3 regions of the Delftia sp. WSY_7 genome follow, and region 1 is predicted to be linked to each of the others. Evidence: predicted binding sites of a transcription regulator. Region 1 holds the regulator's gene; each other region holds the start of a gene.
The links. The regulator HrcA, encoded in region 1, represses chaperone genes, less so after heat shock. The targets are predictions, from matches to a motif close to TTAGCACTCNNNNNNNNNGAGTGCTAA.
Positions count from the first base shown of each region.

Region 2: the regulator HrcA is predicted to act here: its motif matches at 2,003-2,029, upstream of groES (co-chaperone GroES).
Region 3: the regulator HrcA is predicted to act here: its motif matches at 2,582-2,608, upstream of rpoH (RNA polymerase sigma factor RpoH).

Region 1 is NZ_JBICLB010000005.1:166,245-170,366, forward strand. It holds gene ACF8ME_RS02065 (CHASE2 and HATPase_c domain-containing protein) at 1-924, shown strand, start outside; tRNA gene ACF8ME_RS02070 (tRNA-Arg) at 1,004-1,080, opposite strand; tRNA gene ACF8ME_RS02075 (tRNA-Ile) at 1,259-1,337, opposite strand; gene hrcA (heat-inducible transcriptional repressor HrcA) at 1,405-2,409, opposite strand; gene ACF8ME_RS02085 (NAD kinase) at 2,440-3,336, shown strand; gene recN (DNA repair protein RecN) at 3,339-4,122, shown strand, end outside.
Region 2 is NZ_JBICLB010000005.1:438,033-442,154, reverse strand. It holds gene groL (chaperonin GroEL) at 1-1,576, opposite strand, end outside; gene groES (co-chaperone GroES) at 1,625-1,915, opposite strand; gene ACF8ME_RS03325 (sigma-70 family RNA polymerase sigma factor) at 2,997-3,518, shown strand; gene ACF8ME_RS03320 (FecR domain-containing protein) at 3,515-4,122, shown strand, end outside.
Region 3 is NZ_JBICLB010000034.1:991,673-995,794, reverse strand. It holds gene ACF8ME_RS19265 (NAD(P)/FAD-dependent oxidoreductase) at 1-1,229, shown strand, start outside; gene ACF8ME_RS19260 (2,3-butanediol dehydrogenase) at 1,299-2,366, shown strand; gene rpoH (RNA polymerase sigma factor RpoH) at 2,639-3,583, shown strand; gene ACF8ME_RS19250 (Bug family tripartite tricarboxylate transporter substrate binding protein) at 3,680-4,122, shown strand, end outside.

The DNA.
Region 1 (4,122 bases):
GACTCCCTTCCCAGGCTGCTCGATGGCCTGCGGGCGCTGGACACGGCGCCCGGCCCGCAAGCCGGCAGCCCGCTGCTCACGGCCAGGGCGCTTGCCGCCGGCGGCCTGCCGCTCAGCAGCGAGGGGCGCGACGGCCGCGGCCGCAGCCTGATGCTGCTGGTCCAGGCCTTCGAGGCTCCGCCCACCACGGGCTGGCTGATCACCCTGGTCGATATCAGCGATCTGCGCAGCGCCCAGGCCCAGCGCGACCAGGCCATGCAGTTCATCTCGCACGACATACGGGCGCCCGTGGCATCCATCATCACCTTGCTGGAGATGCAGCGTGGTTCCGTACAAGCGCCCGACCTGGGCATGCTGCTCCCGCGCATCGAAGGCTATGCCCAGGCCTCCCTGCAGCTGGCCGACGATTTCGTGCACCTGGCTCGTGCCCAGCAGCAGGCGCTGCGCCGGCAGCAGCTGGACCTGGGCCTGGTGCTGGACCAGGCCGTGGAAAGCTGCTGGGCCCAGGCCAGCGCCGCCCATGTGCAGCTGGAATTCAGCCTGCCCGAGCAGGAATGCCCCGTGCTGGGCGACCCGGGCATGCTCCACCGCGCAGCCGTCAACCTGATCGGCAACGCCATCAAGTACGGAGCGCACGGGCAACCGGCAAGCGGCGCCACGGTGCAATGCCTGCTGCTGCAGGACGCCGGCCATTGCCGCATCGCCATCCGGGACCACGGACCCGGCATGGATGCACAGGCCGTCGCCCGCCTGAGCCAGCCCTTCGAGCGCCTGGACCACCATCAGCACCTGGACGGCGCAGGCCTTGGGCTGGCCTTTGTACGCACCGTGGCTGCCCGCCATGGCGGGCAGCTGCAGATAGAAAGCGCGCCAGGCCAGGGAAGCACCTTCAGCATCGTGCTGCCGAAGGCGCAGCAAGCCTGACCGGGGGTGTCATCCCGGCGGATGGCCCGTGAAAACGAAAAAGCCCTGAAGTCTTTTAACTTCAGGGCTTTGCGTTTTTTGGTGCGGCTGGCAGGAATCGAACCCACGACCCCTTGGTTCGTAGCCAAGTACTCTATCCAGCTGAGCTACAGCCGCAACGCTTCGCATTGTAGCAGCGGGTTTTGGAGCTTCCAGGCAAAAGCGCCATATTTCTGCAAAAAACCTGGAAGTCGCATTCAATGGCAGCCAGGCGCAGCCATGCCAGCCGGCAGCGTCGCGCCCAGCAAAAAAGCCTGCCGCCCGGAAAGGCGGCAGGCTTTTTCATACCAATGGATGGTAGGGCCTCCCAGAGTCGAACTGGGCACCAACGGATTATGAGTCCGCTGCTCTAACCAAGCATGAGCTAAGGCCCCTGATTCACCAAGGCAGCGCGGATGCACGCCATGGCAAACGGCTATTGTAGATCCTAACCTGCGCGGCTCAGCGCTTGTGGCTCAGCGCGTTGCTGACCAGCTTGGAGGTGATGTCCACGATCTGGATCATGCGGTCGTAGTGCATGCGGGTGGGGCCGATCACGCCCAGCGTGCCCACCACCTTGCCATCGAGCTCGTAGGGCGCGCTGACCACGGACAGCTCCTCGAAGGGCACGACCTGGCTTTCGCCCCCGATGTAGATGCGCACACCTTCGGCCTGGCTGGAGAAATCCAGCAGCCTGAGGATCTGGGTCTTTTGCTCGAACAGGTCGAAGGCGCGGCGCAGATTGCCCATGTCGCTGGAGAAATCGCTGACCGACAGCAGGTTGCGTTCGCCCGCGATGACCACGTCCTCCTGGGCACTGGTCATGGCCTCCGTGCCCACGTTGACGGCTGCCTGCATGAGGGTGGCCACCTCGCCGCGCAAAAGCTCGACCTCGCCCTTGAGGCGCTCGCGCACCTCTTCCATGGCCAGGCCTGCGTAGTGGCTGTTGAGAAAGTTCGATGCCTCGATCAGCTGGGAGGCTGAGTAATCCACGTCGGTGAAGATGACGCGGTTTTGCACGTCACCGTCGGGCGAGACGATGATGACCAGAAAGCGCCGCTCCGACAGTCGCACGAATTCGATGTGCTTGAACACCGAGGTACGGCGCGGCACCAGCACCACGCCCACGAACTGGGAAAGGCTGGACAGCAGGTTGGCGGCGTTGGCGATGACTTTCTGCGGCTGCTCGGGCACGAGCTCGGGCGTCACGATATCTGCACGGTCCGCCGTGAGCATGGTGTCCACGAACAGCCGGTAGCCCCGGGCGGTCGGAATGCGGCCGGCCGAGGTGTGCGGACTGATGATCAACCCCAGGTCTTCGAGGTCAGCCATCACATTGCGTATCGTGGCAGGCGACAATTCAAGCCCCGACGCACGCGACAGGGTCCGCGAGCCCACAGGCTGGCCGTCAGCGATGTAACGCTCGATCAGCGCTTTGAGCAACAACTTGGCACGTTCGTCGAGCATGTGATGATTTTAATGATGTAATTTCCAGAAATGACGTCCACGTTTCGCCACGTTGCCTTGATCGGGAAGTACCACGCTCCCAGCGCAAGCGCCCCGTCCGAGAATGCCAGCAACGCGCTCGAGCGCATTGCGGACTTCCTCAGGCGCCAGGGCTGCGAAGTCGTGCTTGATACCCAATCGGCCCTGCACGCAGGGCTCACAGACTACCCCACCCTCGATGTCGATGGCCTGGGCAGGCATTGCGACCTGGGCCTGGTCGTCGGCGGCGACGGCACCATGCTCGGCGTGAGCCGGCACTTGGCGCAATACGGAACGCCCCTGATCGGGGTGAACCAGGGCCGCCTGGGCTTTGTCACCGACATCGCGCTGGAGGACTTCGAGGCCACGCTCACGCCCATGCTGCAGGGCGAGTACGAAGAGGACCTGCGTCCCCTGATGTGCGCCCGCGTGATCCGCGAGGGCGAATGCGTGTTCGAGGCCCTGGCCATGAACGACGTGGTGGTCAACCGCGGCGGCACCTCGGGCATGGTGGAGCTGCGCATCGAGGTGGGCGGCCGCTTTGTCTCCAACCAGCGCGCCGACGGCCTGATCGTGGCCACGCCCACGGGCTCCACGGCCTATGCACTGTCCGCTGGCGGGCCGATGATGCATCCGTCCATCCCCGCCTGGGTCATGGCCCCAATTGCGCCGCACAACCTGTCCAACCGCCCCATCGTGCTGTCCGATGCCAACGAGGTCACGATCGAGGTCGTGGCCGGGCGCGATGTCAGCGCCAATTTCGACATGCAGTCCCTGGCCTCGCTGCAGCACGGCGACCGCATCCTCGTGAGCCGCGCCCACCACAGCGTGCGCTTTCTGCACCCCAAGGGCTGGAACTACTTCGCCACGCTGCGCAAGAAACTGGGCTGGAACGAGGGAGGCGCCTGACCATGGCGCTCAAGCGCATCGTTCTGCGCGACTTCGTGATCGTGCAGGCACTGGATCTGGACTGGCATGCGGGCTTCACCGTGCTGACCGGCGAGACCGGCGCCGGCAAATCCATCCTGATCGACGCATTGCAGCTGGCCCTGGGCGCCCGCGCCGACGCCGACGTGGTGCGCGAAGGCTGCACCCAGGCCGACATCTGCGTGGAGTTCGACGGCTGCGCGCGGCTGCGCCCCTGGCTGGAGGCGGCAGGCCTGGCCTGCGAGGACAACAGCCTGCTGCTGCGGCGCACAGTGGACACCCAGGGCCGCAGCCGCGCCTGGATCAACGGCACGCCGGCCACGGCCACGCAGCTGCGCGCCCTGGGCGAGCAGCTGATCGACATCCACGGCCAGCATGCCTGGCAAAGCCTCACGCGGCCCGACGCAGCACGCGCGCTGCTGGACGCCTATGCGGGCATAGACAGCCGCGAGGTCCAGGCCTGCTGGAGCCGCTGGAGCCAGGCACGACAAGCCCTGCAGCATGCGCAATCAGCCCAGGACAGCCTGCAGCGCGAACGCGAACGGCTGCAGTGGCAGATCACCGAACTCGACAAGCTGGCCCCGCAGGCCGACGAGTGGGACGAGCTCAATGCCCAGCACACGCGCCTGTCGCATGCCCAGACCCTGATAGACACCGCCCAGACCACGCTGCAGATGCTGGAGGACGACGAGGCCGGCGTGATCACTCCGCTGGGCCGTGCCAGCCATCTGATACAGAACCAGGAACACCTGGAGCCCGAGTTCCAGA
Region 2 (4,122 bases), 270 kb from region 1:
TGGGGGACTCGGCGATCATGGCTTCGGTCGTCAGCAGCAGCGATGCCACGGAAGCGGCGTTCTGCAGGGCCGTACGCGTCACCTTGGTCGGGTCCAGGATACCCATTTCCAGCATGTCGCCGTAGGTGTCGTTGGCGGCGTTGAAGCCGTAGTTGCCCGAGCCGTTCAGCACGGCGTTGACCACCACCGAGGGCTCGCCACCGGCGTTGGCCACGATTTCGCGCAGGGGCGCTTCGATGGCCTTCATGATCAGCTTGATGCCGGCGTCCTGCTCGGCGTCGCCGGTCTTCAGTTCGCCCACGGCTTGCTTGGCACGCAGCAGAGCCACGCCGCCGCCGGCCACGATGCCTTCTTCCACAGCAGCGCGGGTAGCGTGCAGGGCGTCTTCAACGCGGGCCTTCTTTTCCTTCATCTCGACTTCGGTGGCAGCGCCGACCTTGATCACGGCCACGCCGCCGGCCAGCTTGGCCACGCGCTCTTGCAGCTTTTCGCGGTCGTAGTCGCTGGTGGCTTCTTCGATCTGGATGCGGATCTGCTTGACGCGGGCTTCGATTTCAGCAGCTTGGCCAGCACCGTCGATGATGGTGGTGTTTTCCTTGCCGATTTCGATGCGCACTGCCTGGCCCAGGTCTTCCAGGGTCACCTTGTCCAGCGCCAGGCCCACTTCTTCAGCGATGACCTTGCCGCCCGTCAGGATGGCGATGTCTTCCAGCATGGCCTTGCGGCGGTCGCCGAAGCCAGGAGCCTTGACAGCCACAACCTTCAGGATGCCGCGGATGGTGTTGACCACCAGCGTTGCCAGGGCTTCGCCTTCGACGTCTTCTGCAATGATCAGCAGGGGACGGCCGGCCTTTGCCACGGCTTCCAGCGTGGGCAGCAGGTCGCGGATGTTGCTGATCTTCTTGTCGAACAGCAGCACGAAGGGGTTGTCCAGCAGGGCAACCTGCTTTTCGGGGTTGTTGATGAAGTAGGGCGACAGGTAGCCGCGGTCGAACTGCATGCCCTCGACGACGTCGAGTTCGTTGGCCAGCGACTTGCCTTCTTCAACGGTGATCACGCCTTCCTTGCCGACCTTGTCCATGGCTTCGGCAATGATGCTGCCCACGGATTCGTCGGAGTTGGCGGAGATCGAGCCGACCTGGGCGATTTCCTTGGAGGTGGTGGTGGCCTTGGATTGCTTCTTCAGCTCTTCCACCAGGGCGGCGACAGCCTTGTCGATGCCGCGCTTGAGGTCCATGGGGTTCAGGCCGGCGGCCACGTACTTGATGCCTTCGCGGACGATGGCCTGTGCCAGCACGGTGGCGGTGGTCGTGCCGTCACCGGCGATGTCGTTGGTCTTGGAGGCCACTTCCTTCACGAGCTGGGCGCCCATGTTCTGCAGCTTGTCCTTGAGTTCCACTTCCTTGGCGACCGACACGCCGTCCTTGGTCACGGTGGGGGCGCCGAAGGAGCGCTCCAGCACCACGTTGCGGCCCTTGGGGCCCAGCGTGACCTTGACCGCGTTGGCCAGGATGTTCACGCCTTCAACCATGCGGGCGCGTGCTTCGCCGCCGAAAACTACGTCTTTTGCTGCCATTTCAATTCTCCGGATTCAGTTGGAAAGTGCGGTTTCGAAGCGCGTGGATTACTTTTCGACGACCGCGAACAGGTCGTCTTCCTTCATCACCAGCAGTTCGTCGCCATGGACCTTGACGGTCTGGCCGCTGTACTTGCCGAACAGAACGCGGTCGCCGACCTTCACGTTCAGGGCGATCACTTCACCCTTGTCGTTCTTCTTGCCGGGACCCACTGCCAGCACTTCGCCCTGGTCGGGCTTCTCGGCGGCGTTGTCGGGGATCACGATGCCCGAAGCCGTCTTGGTTTCGTTTTCGAGGCGCTTGACGATCACGCGATCGTGCAGGGGACGCAGGTTCATACCAACTCCTAAATCATCAACAAAGTTGAAACAAAGACTTGCCGGCCCGGCGGGCCGGCATTCGAAGCAATGTGGGACAGAGGATTGTTAGCACTCATACCCAACGAGTGCTAATAATAAGGCAATTCGGCCAGGTTTCAAGGGGTAGGGCCGGATGTGCCGCAAGACGGCACATCCGGCGCGGAGTGCGGAACGCCACTACCCATTAGCTTTTCCGCCACTGATCTTTAGTTTTTTCGGGGCGCGCCCGCGCTGGCCAGCGGCGAAGCGCAGCCTGCAGGAGCACACAGAACTTCCGGCGAAAGGCTGTCGCTGAATCACCATGCAGCCTTGCGGGCTGTGACCTGACGTCGCATCGAAGGCGCCCTGGCCGTGGTGCTGAGCGCACCCAAGATCAGCCAGCCGTGCAGAGTGACTGTCCTTGATCAGGCGCGAACGAGACCGAAGCCACGTCTGGTGACCTCTGAGGTCAGAGGGAGAAAAGCTCCGCCTTCGTGGCACGATGACGGGCCAGTCCTAAAGGGGAGCTTCACCAGGTCGGGTGCGGATGAGGAGCGAAGCATCTGGCGATGCCGCCAGCCCTGAAGCTTGGATGACCACCATGTGGCTGCAACTGATAGGTCACGAGGTGGCCGTGAGCAGCAGCAATCGCTGCGGAGCAGTTGGCAACTGCAGACTTTCTAACGATGGCCTCAGGCTGATCTACGCCCTTCACTGTGCAAAGCGAGAGTGACAGGGACGACCAACACCGGCCGTTGAAGGCTTCCATTGTTGGACGACCGCTTCACCGTTTGGAAGTGGCCAGTCGATTCTTCGGTGCGCCGTGCTTCGCCTCGAAGGCCCCATTTCGCGCTGCACCGCTGATTCCTGTCGACTCAATGCCGTCGCTCCGACTGGTTTCAACGAAGGTGGAATCAGCCCACGATGGTGTTCGCGCCGAGCGTCCGCACTCAGGCGTTGGTGCGCAGGTTGGTGCAATGACGATGTAGGATTTGGATACAATGAAAATAAGAAGCATTCTTGTTTGCCGCTGCATATTGCCCCGGTGCCTTTCCTCCTGCTTCACTCGTGCCGCTTTCCCATGCCCGCCGCCGACCGCGCCCTTGTTCCCGATGTCGCCACTCTCTACTCCGACCACCACGGCTGGCTGCTGGGCTGGCTGCGCAAGCGCCTGGGCAATGCCTTTGATGCGGCCGATCTGACCCAGGACACCTATGTGCGCCTGCTGGGCCGTAGCGGCGCCGAGATCCAGGCCATTCGCGAACCGCGTGCCCTGCTGATGACCATTGCCCAGGGTCTGGCCGCCAACCTCTACCGCAAGCGCTGCGTGGAGCAGGCCTATCTGGACGCCCTGGCCCTCATGCCCGAGGCCGTGGCCCCGTCCCCCGAGCACCGCGCCATCGTGCTGCAGACCCTGGTCGAGGTGGACCGCCTGCTGGCCCTGCTCCCACTGCCCGTGCGCCAGGCCTTTTTGCTGTCGCAGATCGACGGCATGAGGCAGGCCGACATCGCGGCTGAACTGGGCCTTTCCGTGCCCACCGTGCGCCGCCATATCGCGCGGGCCGTGGTGCAAGTCTGCTTTCTGGACGACGACGGCGCATGAGCCTGCCCATTCCTCTTGCGGTGCGCGAGCAGGCCGCCGAATGGCTGGTGGAGCTGCAGTCCGATGATCACAGCGCCGGCACGCGCGAGATGCTGGTGCAGCGCCTGCAGCACTGGCGCGAATCCCATCCCGACCATGAGCGCGCCTGGTTGCGCATAGAGGCCATGGGCGCACGCCTGCAGCCGCTGTCCGGTACGCCGGCCAGCGTGGCCCTGGCCCAGGCCGCGCGCACGGCACGCGGGCGCGGGCGGCGCTTGGCGGTGCGCAGCCTGGCCGTGCTGCTGTTCACGGGCGCGGGTGCCTGTGCCGTGGCATGGAGAGGTCCGGCATCCTCGGGCGACTGGCTGGCCAGCCTGGGGGCGGACCTGCGCACGGGCACGGCCCAGCGGCGCAGCCTGCGCCTGCCGGACGGCACCCAGCTGCAGATGAATGCCGACAGCGCGGTCGACCTGGATTTCAGCCCGCAGCAGCGCCTGGTGCGCCTGCGCGGCGGCGACATCGAGGTGGCCACGGCCCAGGGCCTGAAGGATAGTGCGCCGCCCTTGCTCGTCGAAACCCGCCATGGCCGCATACGTGCCCTGGGCACGCGCTTCGTCGTGCGCCA
Region 3 (4,122 bases), on a different contig from region 1:
TCGTCATCGACCGCCAGGCGCGCCCCGGCGACCAGTGGCGCAACCGCTATAAATCGCTGTGCCTGCACGACCCGGTCTGGTACGACCACCTGCCGTACATGCCTTTCCCGGACAACTGGCCCGTGTTCGCGCCCAAGGACAAGATCGGCGACTGGCTGGAGATGTACACCAAGGTGATGGAGGTCAACTACTGGCCGTCCACCAACTGCCTGAACGCCCGCTTCGATGAGGACCGGCAGGAATGGGAAGTGACCGTGGAGCGCAATGGCGAGACGCAGGTGCTGCGCCCCAGGCATGTGGTGTTCGCCACCGGCATGTCGGGCAAGGCGAATGTGCCCAAGATCAAGGGCCAGGACATCTTCAAGGGCGAGCAGCAGCACTCGTCCCAGCACCATGGCCCGGACGCCTACGCGGGCAAGAAGGTGGTGGTGATCGGCGCCAACAATTCCGCCCACGACATCTGCGCGGCCCTGTGGGAGCACGGCGCCGATGTGACCATGGTGCAGCGCTCGTCCACGCATATCGTGCGCTCCGATTCGCTGATGGACATCGGCCTGGGCGACCTGTACTCGGAGCGCGCCGTGGCCAGCGGCGTGACGACCAGGAAGGCGGACCTGATCTTTGCCTCGCTGCCCTACCGCATCATGGCCGACTTCCAGGTGCCGGTGTACAACCGCATCCGCGAGCGCGACGCTCAGTTCTACCGCCAGCTGGAGGCGACCGGCTTCATGCTGGACTTCGGGGATGACGACTCGGGCCTTTTCATGAAGTACCTGCGCCGCGCCTCGGGCTACTACATCGACGTGGGGGCCTGCGATCTGGTGATCGACGGCAGCATCAAGCTGCAGGCGGGCAAGCAGATCAGCCACCTGTCGGAAAACGCGGTGGTGCTGGCCGATGGCACCGAGCTGCCGGCGGACCTGGTGGTCTACGCGACCGGCTATGGCTCCATGAACGGCTGGGTGGCCGACCTGATCAGCCAGGAGGTGGCGGACAAGGTGGGCAAGGTCTGGGGCCTGGGCTCGGACACCACCAAGGACCCGGGACCGTGGGAGGGCGAGCAGCGCAACATGTGGAAGCCCACGCAGCAAGAGGCGCTGTGGTTCCACGGCGGCAACCTGCACCAGTCGCGCCACTACTCGCTGTACCTGGCGCTGCAGCTCAAGGCGCGGCAGGAAGGCCTGCCGGTGCGTGTCTATGACCTGCAGCAAGTTCATCACCTGCGGTAAGGCCGAATAATCGCCATGGGGCGGCTGTGCCGCCCGCCAACCCAGCCTTGCAAAACAGAAAGTTCAATCATGAAAGCAGCACGTTTCCACGACCGGGGCGACATCCGCATCGAGGACATCCCCGAACCCGTGGTGGAGCCCGGCACCGTGGGCATCGAAGTGGCCTGGTGCGGCATCTGCGGCACGGATCTGCATGAGTTCATGGAAGGGCCGATCTTCATCCCGCCCTGCGGCCACCCGCATCCCATCTCGGGCGAGTCCGCACCCATCACCATGGGGCATGAGTTCTCGGGCGTGGTGTACGCCGTGGGCGCAGGGGTGGACGATATCCAGGTCGGCCAGCATGTGGTGGTGGAGCCCTACATCGTGGCCGACGATGTGCCCACGGGGCCGGGCGACAACTACCACCTGTCCAAGGACATGAACTTCATCGGCCTGGGCGGGCGCGGTGGCGGGCTGTCCGAGCGGATTGCCGTCAAGCGCCGCTGGGTGCATCCCATCTCCGATGCCATTCCACTGGACCAGGCCGCGCTGATCGAGCCGCTGTCCGTGGGCCACCATGCCTACACCCGCAGCGGAGCGAAGGCCGGCGATGTGGCACTGGTGGGCGGCGCCGGCCCCATCGGCCTGCTGCTGTCGGCCATCCTCAAGGCCAAGGGCCTGACCGTCGTCATCACCGAGCTCAGTGCCAAGCGCAAGCAAAAGGCGCGTGAATCGGGCGTGGCCGATCACATCCTGGACCCCTCCGAGGTGGACGTGGTGGCCGAGGTGATGAAGCTCACCGGCGGCAAGGGCGTGGATGTGTCGTTCGAATGCACCAGCGTGAACAAGGTGCTGGACACGCTGGTGGCCGCGACGAAGGCCACGGGCGTGGTGGTGATCGTGTCCATCTGGAGCCATCCGGCCACCATCAACGTGCACAGCGTGGTCATGAAGGAGCTGGACGTGCGCGGCACCATCGCCTACTGCAACGACCACCAGGAAACCATCAAGCTGGTCGAGGAGGGCAAGATCAACCTCGAGCCCTTCATCACCCAGCGCATCCAGCTCGATGACCTGGTGGCCCAGGGCTTTGACACGCTGATCCACAACAACGAGTCGGCGGTGAAGATCATCGTGCAGCCACGGTTCAAATAGCCGCTGGGCACCGCGACTGCGCGAACCTGGATCTTTCGTGCCGTTCGCCCGGTCGCCGGCGGAGCCGGGCGCAAAGGGGTCAAAACCCGGCGGGGGCCGACACATGCCTCCCGCCGGCAAGCAGGGTTTCCAAAAATCGCTCAGACTAGCCAGAAGCGACTTTTGCAGTGCCGAAGATTTCTGCAACCGACTGAAAAACCCGCGGAACTTCGGCTTTAGCACTCAATCCTAACGAGTGCTAATATGAAGGAATGGAAGAAAGGAACTCTGCAATGACAAACGCCTCCGGCTCCATTGCGACCACCTTGGCGCCCGCTAACCCCTGGGCCCTGGTGCCGCCTCTGGGCAATCTGGATGCCTACATTTCCGCGGTCAACCGCCTGCCCATGCTCACCCTCGAGGAAGAGCAGGACTACGCCCGCAAGCTCAAGGAACACAGTGACCTGGACGCCGCAGGGCGTCTGGTGATGTCCCACCTGCGCCTGGTGGTGTCCATCTCGCGCCAGTACCTGGGTTATGGCCTGCCCCACGGCGACCTGATCCAGGAAGGCAATGTCGGCCTGATGAAGGCCGTCAAGCGCTTCGATCCCGATCAGAACGTTCGCCTGGTGAGCTACGCCATGCACTGGATCAAGGCCGAGATCCACGAGTACATCCTCAAGAACTGGCGCATGGTCAAGGTCGCCACGACCAAGGCCCAGCGCAAGCTGTTCTTCAACCTGCGCTCCATGAAGCAGGGCCTGAAGTCCGACGCCGCCATGGCCGAGGACGGCGCCATGCTGCGCGACACGCTGACCTCCGGCGAGATCGACGCCATGGCCGAGAAGCTCAACGTCAAGCGCGAAGAAGTCATGGAGATGGAAACGCGCCTGGCCGGTGGCGACGTGCTGCTGGACCCCTCGCCCAGCGATGATGGCGAGCAGGCCTTCGGCCCCATCGCCTATCTGGCCGACGGCGCACATGAGCCCACGGCCATGATCGAGTCGCGCCAGCGTGACCACCTGGCCACCGACGGCATTGCCATGGCGCTGGATTCGCTGGACGACCGCAGCCGCCGCATCGTCGAGGAGCGCTGGCTCAAGGTCAACGATGACGGCTCGGGCGGCATGACGCTGCATGAGCTGGCCGCCGTGTATGGCGTGAGCGCCGAGCGCATTCGCCAGATCGAGGTGGCTGCCATGAAGAAGATGAAGAAGGCCCTGGCCGAATTCGCCTGAAAGCGTGAAGGCCTGGGCTGACAGGCCGCTTCAAGACAAACCCGGATAATCTCCGGGTTTTTTATTGCCCGCAGCCTTTGCGGCCCCCACGCACCCATGCCCGCCAGCGCCATCTCGCCACTACGCCGCCTCTTCGCCAATGCCTTGGCCACCGCCCTGGCTTCGGCCCTGCTGCCTTGCGCCGCCGTGGCGGGCGACCAGTGGCCCAGCAGGCCCCTGCATCTGATCGTGGGCTTTCCCGCGGGCTCCTCGCCCGACCTCACGGCGCGCGCCCTGGCCGAGCCGCTGGAAAAGCGCCTGGGCCAGCCCGTCATCGTCGAGAACAAGGTGGGAGCAGGCGGCAACATTGCAGGCGAGCAGGTGGCCCGTGCGCGCGATGGCCATACCTTCAGCGTGATGATCAACGGCAACCTGACGATTGCCCGCCTGCTCAACCCCGCCGTGCGCTACGACCCCGTCACGGACCTGCAGCCCGTCAGCCTGATCGGCGTGGCGCCCCTGGTGCTGGTGGCGCCGGCCGGCGCGCCCGAGGGTCGGGC